Regions from separate parts of the Sphingorhabdus sp. M41 genome, predicted to be linked through region 1. Evidence: predicted binding sites of a transcription regulator. Region 1 holds the regulator's gene; each other region holds the start of a gene.
What was found. The regulator LexA, encoded in region 1, represses DNA repair genes until DNA is damaged. The targets are predictions, from matches to a motif close to GTTCCNCNCTTGTTCT.
Positions count from the first base shown of each region.

Region 1 (4,944 bases):
GGTCATGAACGGGCGAGATACGCGCGCAGGCAAGGCTTTATTCTGGTTCGCGCTGCTGGCCGCCATAGGCTGCGCGCTGATCTGGCTGCGTTCATGGAGCGTCGCTGCGCCGGTGCTGGAACGACCAATTGTCGTCACTTTCAACGCGGAGATCGAGCGGGTCGAGCCGGTTTTAGCGCGCGATATGGTGCGGCTGACGCTTGGCACCGGCGAAAATCCCGAATTGCCGCCGCGAGTTCGGGTGAATGTGCCGCTTGACCGGGCCAGTCCCGATTTGCAGGACGGTGCCCTGATCCAGCTGCGCGCCCGGCTGATGCCACCGGCGATGCCGGCGCTGCCGGGGGCCTATGATTTTTCCGAAAGGGCCTGGTTTCAGGGGCTCGGCGCGACCGGCCAGGCGCTGGGCGCTATTCAGATATTGCGCCGCGCCGATCCGCTTTTCGCGCTGTCGCGATACCGACAACAGCTCTCGGCTCATGTACAGGCGCGGATGGCCGGCGCTGCCGGTGCGATTGGCGTGACCCTGGCCACCGGGGATCGCGGCGCGATTGCCGAAGCGGATGCCGAAGCGATGCGGCGCAGCGGGCTGGCGCATCTGCTCTCGATCAGCGGGCTGCATGTCACTGCGGTTGTCGGGGCGATTTATCTGATGGTGCTCAAAAGTCTCGCTCTCTCACCGACACTGGCGCTGCGCTTTCGGTTACCGGTCGTGGCGGCCGGATGCGCGGCGCTGGCGGCGGTCGCCTATACCTTGTTGACCGGAGCGCAGGTGCCGACGATTCGGGCCTGTGTCGCGGCCTTGCTGGTGCTGGTGGCGCTGATGATGGGGCGCAGCGCGATCACCTTGCGGATGGTCGCTGCCGGCGCGCTCTTCGTGTTGATTTTCTGGCCCGAATCGCTGGTGGGACCGAGCTTTCAGCTCAGCTTCGCGGCGGTTACCGCGATCATTGCGTTGCACGAGCATCCGCAGATTAAGGCGCTGGTCATGCTGCGCGAGGAAAATCTGTTGCGCCGCGCCGGACGTTTTATTTTTGCGCTGTTCCTTACCGGGCTGGTGGTGGAAATCGCGCTGATGCCGATCGCGCTCTATCATTTTCACAAGGCGGGGCTTTATGGCGCATTGGCCAATATCGTCGCTATCCCGCTGACAACATTCGTGATCATGCCGCTGGAGGCGCTGGCTCTGGTGCTGGACAGCGTGGGTCTTGGCGCGCCGGTCTGGTGGCTCTGCGAGCAGGCGCTGAGCAGCCTGATCGGGCTTGCCCATTTTGTCTCGAGTAGACCCGGCGCGGTGACGATGTCGCCGACTATGCCGGTGCTCGCGTTCGGATTGGTGCTGCTTGGCGGGCTGTGGCTTTGTCTGTGGCGAGAACGCTGGCGTTATCTGGGGGCGATTCCGGCGATGATCGGAGCGCTGTTGATCGCCAACACCCGCGCGCCCGATATCTATATCACCGGCGACGGCCGCCATGTCGGCATTCGCAACGATCAGGGCGAGCTGGCGATGTTGCGCACACGCAGCGGTGATTTCATTCGCGACATTATCCGGGAAAATGCCGGAGTAGAAGGGGAATCGCAGGCGCTGGAAGACTGGACGAATGCCGATTGCAATGCTGACAGCTGTCTGGTCACTTTGCGCACGGACGGACGTGACTGGCATATATTGGCGACCCGCAGCTCGCATTATATTTCCGCTCTGGCTCTGTCCGCAGCCTGTCGCCGCGCCGATATCGTCGTCAGTGATCGGTGGCTGCCGGCAAGTTGCCAGCCGCGCTGGCTGAAGGCTGACCGCAACCTGCTGTCACAGGTCGGCGGCATGACCATCGATCTGGAAAGGCAGAAAATATCCACCGCGCTCGGCTGGACCGGCAGGCATATATGGACCCGCTATCGCTCCGTCAGGAATGGTGGTAACGACAGCGGCAGGCCGGATCAGTAGCGGCGCAGCAATCCGGCCATCTTGCCCTGGATGCGCACTTCGCCTTCGCCATAAATCTGCGGCTCATAGGCGGCATTGGCGGGATCGAGGCGGATGCTCCGGCCATCCTTGCGGAGATATTTCAGCGTCGCTTCTTCCTCGTGGATCAGCGCCACAACAATCTCGCCATCGCGCGCGACTTCGGTTTTCTGGATCAGCGCATAATCGCCATCGAGGATACCCGCGTCGATCATCGAATCACCGGATACTTCCAGCGCATAATGCTCGCCGGGGCCGAGCAGGGCGGCAGGAACGCTGAGCGCCGACTGGCCTTCCATCGCCTCGATCGGCGCGCCGGCGGCGATGCGGCCGTGCAGCGGGATTTCCAGGACATCATTATTGGCAGCCGGAGCAGGATTGGAAATGACTTCGCGCACCGGCGTTTCCGGGTGCAGCGAGACAACATTTGATGGGGCCGCTTCCTGCACGCCACCTTCCGGCAGTTTCAACACTTCCAGCGCCCGCGCCCGGTTGGGCAGGCGGCGGATGAAGTGCCGCTCCTCGAGCGCGCTGATCAATCGGTGAATGCCGGACTTGGACTTGAGCCCCAGCGCTTCCTTCATTTCCTCGAACGAGGGGGAAACGCCGCTATCCTTGAGTTTTTCATCAATGAAGCAGAGGAGTTCATGTTGCTTTTGCGTGAGCATGTCCAGTGTCCTGTTCTGGGAACGAATAAAGAACAATTAAGAAACAAAACGGGGGAAGTCAAGCGGGAAAGCACACAGGGTCCGGGCTGTTGAAGCGCGACGGCAATCCTTGCAGCGACAGCGCGGGGAGCGCGAGGACATATTATGTATGCATAGCCTGCCAAGCAGGTTGTCGAGCAGTGTCCAGCGGACTATTGATCAGCCCAATGCGCGCTTAAACCTGATTTGTTCTGATTTTAGTGGGGGCTCGGGCTCTTTCAGAGGGCGTTCCGCTTTCAGATTGCGTTCTTCGGCATTCTCGACACGGTTCCGGCCGCTCGACTTGGCCCTGTAGAGCGCAGCATCGGTTCGCGCGAACAACTGCTCATATGTCTCCCCATTACGGGCTGTGGCCACGCCAAAACTCGCAGTCAGACGGACATCGTTGCTCAGGCCGGAATGCTCGAGACTTTCGAATGCCCGCCGGATTCGGTCGGCCGACTGCTCTGCAGCGTTATTCGGGCAATTCCAGATGGCGATGCAGAACTCCTCTCCGCCGATTCGGCCGGCCGTGTCACATCCACGCACCATGTTTCCGATGAGTTTGCCAATGCCCGCGATCGCCTGGTCGCCCGCCTGGTGCCCCCAAATGTCGTTCACTTTCTTGAAGTGGTCGATATCGACTACCACCAGGCTCAGTGGCAGTCCCTCCGTCTGCGCACGTGGGAGAAGATTTCGCATCGACTCTTCAAACGCACCCCGGTTGCACAGCCCGCTGAGCGCATCACGCTCACTGCTTTCCCGCAGCGAAGTCGTCCATTCGGCGATTGTCGCACCGATCAGAACCGTGGCGGTGGTCACGCCTTTCACTCCGAGAACAAGCCCGATTAGGGAATAATAGATCGAGTCCCGATAGACCTCGGCCGGAATCGCCTGCTCAAACAACAGGGTCAAGGTTGGTCTTAAGAGGAAATCGGCAGCATGAAACGCCATGACCGCGATGATCGCAACATCGAACACTTTGCGGCGCCGCGCGGTGAGGAGCGTCGTCACGCCCATGGCGAACATGACACCGTAGCCCATATTGACGATGACCAGCCGCGAAGCGACTTCGTTGGATAAGCTGACAGCCACTCCCAGCACCAATGCGCTAATGAGGTAAACGACTGCCATGCTTCCTAGATGAAGCCGCTGCCCGGCGCGCTCGCAGACCGAAACCAGCATCACCGTCGTGCCCATAGTGTAGAAAAACTGCGTCAAATGGAAGACGTAGAAAGCATCAGCAGGCAGCAAATGGGTGATCAGAAATCCCGCCGCAGAAAGGGTGAAGGCAATGCCGTAGCCGAGCACGTGACGCTTCATGCGTCCTACTCGCCAAAGCACTGCGAAGGTCGCCGCGAAAAATAGCACCATGAGCGGTGTTACCAGTCCAAGAATTTGCGTCTGCATCGACCCTTAGTGCTCCTTTTCCAGTCGGTTAGTCCAATAAGGTTAATGGCGCGTTTCGGAATCGGACTTTGTCCATGGATTTTTAATTGTCTCACACAATTGGACGTCTCGACGACCCCACTTTGCCCAGCGCTGGCCAACCTTCTATCTGCGCACGGTATTTTTCATTCCCGTCAGATACGTTTGAAGGACACCGGATCTCAGCCGTTCAGTGCGCTATCAAGGTACCGATAGCGGATGACGATTATGGCAAGATCAAAATAAAAACTTTGAGAAGATTATCATAAGGCACTGATTCCAAGAGATTTATTCTGGATACTATGAATTATATCCCAACATAGGGCACCATCTCACCAACATCAGACGCTGCCGCATGAGCTGGCCGACATAGCAGTGCATTCGCCGCCGCCAAGACCGAAAGCTTAGCGCTGTCCTGGCTGTTGAAGGGCGTGATCCCGGCCTGGTCGACCTTCGCCCGCAGAAACTGGGCGCGGGGACCGTTGGCGGGGAGGGCTTCGCGGGTCGGGGCGCTCTGATAGTCGGGCAGATAGCGGGCGGCTCCGGCCATGAAGCGGATCAGCGGCAGCAGGAACAGGGTGGCCGCGACAAAGGCGGAGGCGGGATTGCCGGGGAGCGCCAATATCACCGTCTTGCCGAGCTTTCCGGCCATCACCGGCTTGCCCGGTTTCATCGCGATCTTGTAGAAATCGATTGCGGCGCCGAGCTTGCGGAAGGCGGGGCCGACCAGATCATGATCGCCGACCGATGCGCCGCCGATGGTGACGATGATATCGCAGTCTTTTGCGCTGTCCAGCGTCTGGCACAATATGTCCATATCGTCGGGAATGCGGCTCAGGCTGCGGGTTTCGGCGGTCAGGCCGCAGAGCATGG
Region 1 is NZ_CP014545.1:1,300,120-1,305,063, forward strand. Features, by position in the region: gene AZE99_RS06230 (ComEC/Rec2 family competence protein) at 1-1,939, shown strand, start outside; gene lexA (transcriptional repressor LexA) at 1,933-2,625, opposite strand; gene AZE99_RS06240 (GGDEF domain-containing protein) at 2,824-4,053, opposite strand; gene AZE99_RS06245 (molybdopterin molybdotransferase MoeA) at 4,379-4,944, opposite strand, start outside.

Region 2 (4,944 bases), 1.5 Mb from region 1:
AATGAGTCGATTAAATAACAGTTTAGGAGCTCTCCCTTGGCCACTATCGCAGAAAAACCGCATGGATATCCCTATCAGGAAAGCGCCAACCCGCATTGGGTGAAGCCGCCGAGCCAAGAACAGCTGGCACATATCCCCGGGGAACAGGGCTTGCCGATCGTTGGAACCACATTGAAGGTCATCAAGGATCCGATCGGGTTCGGTCAATATATGTTCCAGCGCTATGGCTCGGTCTATCGCACTTATAGCTTCGGCAAGCAGAATGTCATGATGCTCGGTGCCGACGCGACCGAACTGGTGATGTTCAACAAGGACAAGATTTTTTCCAGTGAACAGGGCTGGGGACCAGTGCTCAACAATCTTTTCCCGCGCGGATTGATGCTGATGGATTTCGAGCGGCACAGAGCCGATCGAAAAGCGCTCTCCGTGGCCTTCAAACCCGGCCCGATGAAACATCATTGCGAGGTACTCGGCACCGGCATCCTGGACCGCGTTGGTGACTGGAGCGGTACCGAATTCGAATTTTATCCGGCAATCAAGTCGCTGTCGCTTGATACTGCAGCGAGCGCCATTCTCGGCATTCCCTGGGGACCGGAAGCGGACAAGATCAACGAGGCCTTTGTCGACGAAGTGCAGGCTTCGATCGGTGTTGTTCGCAAGCCCATCCCGTTCACCAAGATGTGGAAGGGCGTGAAAGCGCGCGAATATCTGCTCGAATATTTCACGCCGCAGGTGAAAGAACGGCGCGCCAAGGGCGGCGAGGATATCTTCACCCAGATCTGTCTTGCAACCCATGAAAATGGCGAGTTGCTGACCGAGGACGAAGTCGTCGATCACATGAACTTCCTGATGATGGCGGCGCATGACACGATCACCTCTTCGGCGACCAGCATGACCTATCTGCTTGCCAAGCATCCCGAATGGCAGGACCGCTTGCGCGAGGAATGCCTGTCGGTTGCACCGGCCGGCACGGTGCTCACCATTGAACAGCTGGGCAAGCTGCAACTGACCGAAATGGCGTTCAAGGAAGCGCTGCGCATGATTCCGCCAGTGCCGAGTATCCCGCGCCGTGCGCTAAAGGATTTTACGTTCCGCAACTATACGATCCCCGCGGGCACCAATATTGGCATCAGCCCGCAATTTGTCCACAAGATGGAAAAGCATTGGCCCGACCCGGACAAGTTCGATCCGTTGCGTTTCACGCCGGAGAATTCGGCCGGTCGGCACAAATATGCCTGGGTGCCGTTTGGCGGCGGCGCGCATATGTGCCTGGGACTTCATTTCGCCTATATGCAGATCAAGATATTGATGCACGCGATGCTGACCCAGCATCGTGTGGTTCTGCAAGGCGGGCCGGATTACGAACCCAATTGGCAGGTCTTCCCGATCCCGCAACCGAGAGACGGGCTGCCGGTGCGACTCGAGCGGCTTTAGTCGCGGAGCCGGGTCCGCTATCTGGCGGCGATCATTGGAAAAATTTGCTGGCCCGGCAGGGGAGAGCGAAATTGACAGCCTGACCCTGCCGTGTCACTCTTAAGGTCTAAGCACGGGGGATCATGATATTTTTTCGGATATATCGTCCAGCCGATTCCGGGGGCCTAGGGTTGCAATGAGCCTTTTTCCTTGAGGGGAAAAGGCACAATAGGGGAAAAACAAAATGGTAGCATTTCGCATTGTCACGATATTGATCGGCCTAATCCCGCTCTGGTTCGGAGTGAACGGTATATTTTGGGGTGCGACCGAACATATGGGTGCGGAACCGTTCAGCAATGCGATGGACAACCAGTATCGCTATCTTTCGGGCGTCTATATTGGCGTCGCCATCATGATATTCCACAGCGCTGGCGATCTGCGGCGCCGGGCCAATCTGTTCCGCTTTGCGATGCTGTTCTTCTTCATCGGCGGCTGCGCGAGAGCCGTGTCCTATCTTACCGTGGGGCCCCCGCCGACCGAACAGATTGCCGCGATGGCTGTTGAACTGCTGTCACCGTTGCTACTGCTCTGGCAGGCCAAGGCGCTCCGTTATTAGGAGAAATATTCCGGAAATCTGGATTTGATGATCGCCACCAGGTCCGGGTTCATGAACTTGTAATTGTCCGGAATGGCCAGGTTGCGAACCGGCTTGTCCTTCAGCAGTCCGCCGAATTTCTGCGTGATCTTTTTCCTGTGGGCGGTCTCCATCACAAAGATCCGGTCCGCCCAGATAATCAGATCACCGGATAGCGGCGTCTCGGCATCGTTGTTTGTGCCGGCCGAGATGGCCGTCACTGCCTCCACGCCGTTCAGCACCGCTTCGGCGGTCGGACTGCGCAGTCGGTTGCGGGAACAGACAAACAGAAGCTGCGCAGTATGGCCGCTCACTTCGCGAGCATGTCCTTCAGATAGCTGCCGGTATAGCTTGCCTTGACCTTGGCGACCTCTTCCGGCGTGCCTTGCGCGACGATTTCGCCGCCGCGCACGCCGCCTTCGGGGCCGAGATCGATAATATGGTCGGCGGTCTTGATGACGTCGAGATTATGCTCGATCACGACCACGCTATTGCCCTGTTCGACCAGCTGGTGGAGCACCTGCAGCAGCTTGCGCACATCCTCGAAATGCAGGCCGGTGGTCGGTTCGTCGAGAATATAGAGCGTCTGTCCGGTTGACCGTTTCGACAATTCCTTGGCCAGCTTGACCCGCTGCGCCTCGCCGCCGGACAGGGTGGTCGCCTGCTGGCCAACCTTTACATAGCCGAGGCCTACTTCGTAGAGCATGGCCATCTTGTCACGGATCGGCGGGACCGCCTTGAAAAAGCTCACCGCATCCTCGACCGTCATGTCGAGAATATCGGCGATCGATTTGCCCTTGAACTTCACTTCCAGTGTCTCGCGATTATAGCGTTTGCCGCCGCATTCCTCGCAGGTCACATAGACATCGGGCAGGAAGTGCATCTCGATCTTGATCAGCCCGTCGCCGCGGCAGACTTCGCAGCGGCCGCCCTTGACGTTGAAGCTGAACCGGCCCGGTTTGTAGCCGCGGACCTGCGCTTCGGGCAGGCCGGCGAACCAGTCACGGATATTGGTGAAAGCGCCGGTATAGGTCGCCGGGTTGGAACGCGGTGTACGGCCGATAGGGGACTGGTCGATATCGATGACCTTGTCGCAATATTGCAGGCCGGTAATTTTCTCATGCGCGCCAGCAATCACCCGCGCACCATTGAGCGTCCGTGCCGCCGATGCGTAGAGCGTGTCGATGGTCAGCGAGCTTTTGCCCGAGCCCGACAGGCCGGTGATGCAGGTGAAAGTGCCGAGCGGGATCGAGGCGGTGACATTCTGCAGATTGTTGGCGGTCGCGCCGTGTACGGTCAGCTTCTTGCCATTGCCCTTGCGCCGCTTGGCCGGAACCTCGATTTCGCGCGTGCCGTTGAGATAGGCAGCGGTCAGCGATTTCTTCGATTTCAGGATCTGCTTGAGCGTTCCTTCGGCAACGACCTCGCCGCCATGGACACCGGCGCCCGGGCCCATGTCGACAACCCAGTCTGCGGTGCGAATGGCGTCTTCGTCATGCTCGACCACGATCACCGTATTGCCGAGATCGCGCAGCCGCTTGAGCGTGGTCAGCAGCCGGTCATTGTCGCGCTGGTGCAGGCCGATGCTCGGTTCGTCGAGTACATAGAGCACGCCGCTCAGGCCAGAGCCGATCTGGCTGGCGAGACGGATGCGCTGGCTTTCGCCGCCAGATAATGTGCCGCTGGTCCGGTCAAGATTGAGATAGTCGAGGCCGACATTGTTGAGGAAACCGAGACGCTCGATTATTTCCTTGAGGATCGGTTCGGCGATCTGGCTCTGGGTCTTGTTCAGCTGTGCGCCGAGACCCTCGAAAAATTCCAGGGCATCGCCGACGCTGCGTCGGGTTGATATACTAATATCCTCTCCCGCAATCTTGACCGCCAGCGCTTCCGGCTTGAGCCGCGCGCCGTGGCAGGTTTCGCAGGGAGCCGCGGCCTGGAACTTGGCCAGCTCTTCCTGCATCCAGGCGCTTTCAGTCTGCAGCATACGCCGCTTGAGATTGCCGACGACGCCCTCGAACGGCTTCTTCACTTCATAGGATTTGCGGCCGTCCTGAAAGCGGAGGGTTACGGGAAGGCCCTGCGTGCCATTGAGAATGACATCCTGATGATGCTCGCTCAACTCATTCCAGGGGGTTTCCAGATCAAATTCGAAATGGCGCGCGAGGCTGCCGAGCACCTGCATATAATAAGGCGAGGGCGGGTTGGACTTGGCCCAGGGCACGACCGCGCCCTTCTTGATGCTCAGCGCCGGATTGGGGACAATCAGCTGCGTATCGAAATGGAGCTTCTCGCCGAGGCCGTCGCAGGACGGGCAGGCGCCTTGCGGGGCGTTGAACGAGAACAGCCGCGGCGCGATTTCCTCGATGGTGAAGCCGCTGACCGGGCAGGCGAAGCGTTCAGAAAAGACGATGCGGTTCGGCGGGAGGCCGGTGCCTTTCATCTTGCCTTGCGGGGAATTCGGATTCTGTCCGTTCGCCTCGAGCGTAGTCGAGAGGCGTGTCTCGACTACGCTCGACACGAACGGTGTTTGTGCTTCTGCGACGCCGGGTCCTTCGACAGGCTCAGGACGAATGGGTTTCGTTCCCGCACTATCGTCTTCACTCTCCGTTCGTGCTGAGCTTGTCGAAGTACGATTGGCGAGCGCCTCCTCAACCGTACCATCAGCCAAATCCACAAACGCCAGCCCGTCCGCCAGCCGCAACGCGGTCTCGAAACTGTCGGCCAGCCTTTGCTCCATGCCTTCGCGCACCACGAGACGGTCGACCACCACCTCGATGTCATGCTTGTATTTCTTGTCGAGCTTCGGTGTTTCCTCGATATCGTAAAATTCGCCATCGACCCGCACCCGGGTAAAGCCGGCCTTCTGCCACTCGAGCAATTCCTTGCGATACTCG
Region 2 is NZ_CP014545.1:2,757,496-2,762,439, reverse strand. Features, by position in the region: gene AZE99_RS13075 (cytochrome P450) at 37-1,434, shown strand; gene AZE99_RS13070 (DUF4345 domain-containing protein) at 1,658-2,029, shown strand; gene AZE99_RS13065 (low molecular weight protein tyrosine phosphatase family protein) at 2,026-2,361, opposite strand; gene uvrA (excinuclease ABC subunit UvrA) at 2,358-4,944, opposite strand, start outside.
Region 2: the regulator LexA is predicted to act here: its motif matches at 1,636-1,651, upstream of AZE99_RS13070 (DUF4345 domain-containing protein).

Region 3 (4,944 bases), 120 kb from region 1:
AATATCATGGCCAAATCGCAGAAGAAATCCAACCGCGAAGTCCGCAAGCCCAAGGCCGAGAAGAAAAAGACCAATGCGTCCAATCCTTCGACCAAATCCGGCGTCGTGCCAGGCCTCGACAATATCAAAAGCAATCGTGGGACTTAATCTAACAAAAGGAACACCACGATGCGCGTAAAGGCAGAAACATGCCGCGAACAGGAAGCGTTACAGCTTGCTCTCGCGACCAATGATCCACTGGAAAGCCGACGCAAAGTCGCGGCTGCAGCGGCAAAGGCATGGGGGATCGAAGCCATCCAGGCCGAAAAACGCGAAGCCGGTCATTTGAGTCCCCGCGACAAGCTGGATGCAGAGATCACGCTTGAATTTGCAGAAGAAACAGATGCCGACATAGCGCAGGACGGGAATTGAAATGGAGCTACGATTGATGATTGCTTATGGTTTGATTGCGCTGATGGTGGTCAGCATAAGTGCAGGCATATTGGTGGCCCGGAAGAGAAATAAAAAGAAACGCGGTGGTTACTGATAGAGAGGATTGCTTGGTTCAGGCGACTTCGACAAAACTATCCAGCACCCTTTTGTCACCCGACTTCTCGAACGCAATTTCCAGCTTGTTGCCTTCCTTCACCTTCACTTCGCCATAGCCGAATTTGGTGTGGAAAACGCGCATGCCGACGGTCACATCATCGCGACCCTTGTTGCCTAGCGACACGGCGCTGCGGCGGGCCTCCTTGATAACACGCGGGTTTTTGTCGAACCCGCCCGGTGCAGACGCTGCGCGTTGCCAGCCGGGCCCGCGTTTGCCGGCTCTTGTTGCATTTGTCGCGGCGAGATGGGCGAACGGATCGCTATTCTCGCTCCAGTTGGCGCGCCACAGGCTTTCGCCGCCGCTCATGCTGCTTTCATGCTCGATATGGTCGTCGGGCAATTCGCTGATGAAGCGTGACGGGATCGAGCTGTTCCACTGGCCGTAGATGCGCCGGTTGGCAGCATGAAAGATGGTGCATTTTTTCTTGGCCCGGGTGATCGCGACATAGGCGAGGCGGCGTTCTTCCTCGAGGCTGGCATTGCCGCCCTCGTCGAGGCTGCGCTGTGACGGGAACACGCCTTCCTCCCAGCCGACGCAGAAAACATGATCATATTCCAGACCCTTGGCGCCGTGCATGGTCATGATCGTGACCTTGGCCTCGTCGTCGCGGGCGTCATTGTCCATGACCAGCGAAACATGCTCGAGAAATTCGCCGAGCGTTTCATATTCTTCCATCGCGCGGGCGAGTTCCGTCAGATTTTCCAGACGGCCAGCGGCTTCGGTCGAGCGGTCGGCCTGCAGCATCGTCGTATAGCCGCATTCGTCGAGAACGACCCGGGCGAGTTCGGCATGATCGGTGTCGGCGGCCATGTCGCGCCAGCGGATGAAATTGCGCATCAGTTCGAGCAAGGTGTTGCGCGCGCGCGGCGGCAGTTCGTCGGTGTCGCAGATGCTGAGCGCAGCGGCGGCGAGGGGGATGCCCTGCGCGCGGGCAAGCCGGTGGACTTTTTCTATCGTCTTGTCGCCAAGACCGCGTTTCGGCGTGTTGACGATCCGTTCGAAAGCGAGATCATCCGAGGGCTGGGTGATCACGCGGAGATAGGCGAGGGCGTCGCGGATTTCGGCGCGTTCATAGAAGCGGAAGCCGCCAATGATCTTGTACGGCATGCCGATAGAGATGAACCGGTCCTCGAACTCGCGGGTCTGGAACTGGGCGCGGACAAGAATTGCGACATCGTTGAGCGAGACTTGCTTGAGCTGCTGCAGCGATTCGATTTCATCGCCGATGCGCCGGGCTTCTTCCGGGCCATCCCAGACGCCGATGACCTGTACCTTGTCGCCTTCGGTTTCTTCGGTCCACAGGGTCTTGCCGAGGCGGCCGCTATTATGGTTGATCAGGCCGGAGGCAGCGGCGAGAATATGCGGGGTGGAGCGGTAATTCTGCTCCAGCTTGACCACTGTCGCCTCGGGAAAATCCTTCTCGAAGCGCAGGATATTGGCGACTTCCGCGCCGCGCCATGAATAGATTGACTGGTCATCATCGCCGACGCAGCAGATATTCTGGTGGCTCTGGGCGAGCAGCCGCAGCCACAGATATTGCGAGCTGTTGGTGTCCTGATATTCGTCGACCAATATATATTTGAAGCGCTCCTGATAGCGTTTCAAAATCTCGCGGTTGGTCTTCAGCAGGTTCAGGATATGGAGCAGCAGGTCACCAAAGTCGCATGCGTTTAGCGCCTTCAGCCGGGCCTGATAGGCTGCGTAAAATTCCTGTCCGCGGCCATTGGCATAGCGTTCATTCTCGTTGGCATCGAGATCCTGCGGGTTGAGACCCCGGTTCTTCCACTGGTCGATCAGGCCGGCCAGCATCCTCGGCGGCCAGCGTTTCTCGTCGATTTCAGCGGCCTGGATCATTTGCTTGAGCAGCCTTAGCTGGTCATCGGTGTCGAGTATGGTGAAATTGCTCTGCAGGCCGACCAGTTCGGCATGCTGGCGCAGCATTTTCGCGCCGATACTGTGGAAGGTGCCGAGCCACGGCATGCCTTCAAAACTCTCGCCGACGATCGACGCAATCCGCTCCTTCATCTCGCGGGCGGCCTTGTTGGTGAAGGTGACGGCGAGAATCTCGCTCGGCCAGGCCTTGCGCGAGAAAACGATATGCGCCAGCCGCCGGGTCAGGGCAGCGGTCTTGCCCGTGCCAGCGCCAGCCAGCACCAGCACCGGGCCTTCGGTGGTCAGCACGGCCTCTCGCTGCGGCACATTCAGGCCGCGGACATAGGGAGGATCATTCTCGTTCGGTATATTGACTATATCGGTCACAGGTGAACAGTTAGGGAACATCGCGCAGCGGAGCAAGGCCCCAATCATGCTTTTATGTTTATGCGTCCGATACGCCTGAGGGAACCATTTTCCCACCCGGCTGTTTTGTAGGCAGGAACAATTTAGCTGGAGATCAACATGCGTAAGATCACAATTTTGAGCGCTATAACGGCCGCAACCATGGCTTTTTCAGGCGCTGCCAATGCCACCCAGAGCGAAATGCCGGATGGTGCCAAAACGGAGGCAAAGGCCGAGGTGCTGCAAAAAGCTGCGAATGGCCGTGCCCAGACAATCATGTTGAATGACAAGGAATATCAAGTGTGCGGAGGCGATGTGACCGACGGCTGCATCAACCCACGCGAAGCGGGATTGAATTTCGGCAACCGGGCGCTCGACTATTGGCCCGGGAAACCTGCTAGCGAAATGTAATCGTTTTGGCGATTTGGCTTGAAAAGGCGAGGCAGCGCAACCGGTTGTCTCGCCTTTTCCATAGTATACCCTAAAGGACAGGTTGTAAGTTATGTTGCGATGCACCATTTGTTAATCCATGGACGTCAAAGCACAGGCCAAGGAGTTTCAAATGAGCAAAAGACTGACCACAAGTGCGATCATCGCCACGCTGTTGATGGCTGCTACCACATTCTATAGCAGCACCCAGCTGGATCATCAGCAAACCGCGTCACTGACCGCGTCGATGGAAGGCTAGATCCCTTCCGGGCGCAGGATATGGATCCGCGCCTTGCCGCTATCGCGGACACAATCCAGATTATATCCCTTGACGACAACATCCTCGTTTCTGCCGGTTTCAATAGCGATCCAGCTTGAAGGCGCGAACCAGCCGTGGCGTCCCAGCTTGTCCAGCGCCACCGCACCAGCACCCGAATCATAAGGCGGGTCCATCAGGATCAGATCATAAGGCTTGCGCGCTGCGCCCAGGTGGAGAACTGATCCGATCCGGACATCGGCATCTGCTCCCAAAGTTTCGATATTTTTTTCCAGCGCCCTGAGCGCGTCCTTGTCCTGTTCGACGAAAGTGCAATGTCCGGCGCCGCGTGACAGCGCTTCCAGGCCCAACGCACCCGAACCGGAAAACAGGTCGAGTATCTGCAGATCCTCGAAATCGCCGAGTCGGCTGGTCAGCATCGAAAACAGCCGTTCGCGCGTGCGGTCGGCTGTCGGCCGTGTGGTCTCGCCCTTGGGTGCGACGATTTTTCTGCCGCGCCATTTTCCTGCGATTATGCGCATATCTTTTCCGAGAGGCAAAGCACCGTTCGTGCTGAGCTTGTCGAAGCACGCTTCTCGGAGGAGAGATGTCCTTCGACAGGCTCAGGACGAACGGATGTTATAACGCACGCGCGGTCGGTCATTTTAGCGATTTTCTGAACTGCACCAGATCATGCTGGCGCACGACCTCGATCTCGCCTTTTTGCAGGTCGCCGAGCACGAAGGGGCCGTAGCGGGTGCGGATCAGTCGGGACACTTCGAGACCGAAATGTTCCAGCACCTTGCGGACTTCGCGATTCTTGCCTTCGGTCAGGGTCAGTTCGATCCACTGGTTGCGCCCGGTGCGCCGCTCGAGATTGGCAGTGATCGGGCCATAATGCATGCCGTCGATGGTAATCCCGCGATAGAGCTCCTCGAGCTGGTTCTGGCTGATGTCGCCGAATGTCCGAGCGCGATAGGTGCGTTCGATGCCGTTTTTCGGCAGTTCCATTTCGCGCTTGAACTCGCCATCGGTGGTCATCAGCAACAGGCCCTCGGTATTCATGTCGAGGCGGCCAATCGGCATGACCCGCTCCATTTCCTGAGGCAAGACGTCGTAAATCGTCTTCCTGCCGGAAAAGTCACGTTCTGCGGTGAGATAGCCATTGGGCTTGTGAAAGCGATAGAGCTTGGCCGGCGAGGGTTCTGCGACCGGATTGCCGTCCACGGTAATTCCGGTCAGATTCTTTAGCAGAAGCGAGGGATGTTCGACCGGGTTGCCGTTCAGTTCAATCCGTCCGGCTTCGATCATCCGTTCGATTTCGCGGCGCGATGCAACGCCGGCACGGGCGAGCAGTTTGGCAATGCGCTGGCCTTCGCGAACTTCGCCGGTT
Region 3 is NZ_CP014545.1:1,178,006-1,182,949, forward strand. Features, by position in the region: gene AZE99_RS16265 (hypothetical protein) at 7-147, shown strand; gene AZE99_RS05675 (hypothetical protein) at 169-411, shown strand; gene AZE99_RS16075 (LPXTG cell wall anchor domain-containing protein) at 425-526, shown strand; gene AZE99_RS05680 (ATP-dependent helicase) at 545-2,848, opposite strand; gene AZE99_RS05685 (hypothetical protein) at 2,987-3,277, shown strand; gene AZE99_RS16425 (hypothetical protein) at 3,429-3,554, shown strand; gene rsmD (16S rRNA (guanine(966)-N(2))-methyltransferase RsmD) at 3,551-4,093, opposite strand; gene AZE99_RS05695 (pseudouridine synthase) at 4,212-4,944, opposite strand, start outside.
Region 3: the regulator LexA is predicted to act here: its motif matches at 2,852-2,867, upstream of AZE99_RS05680 (ATP-dependent helicase).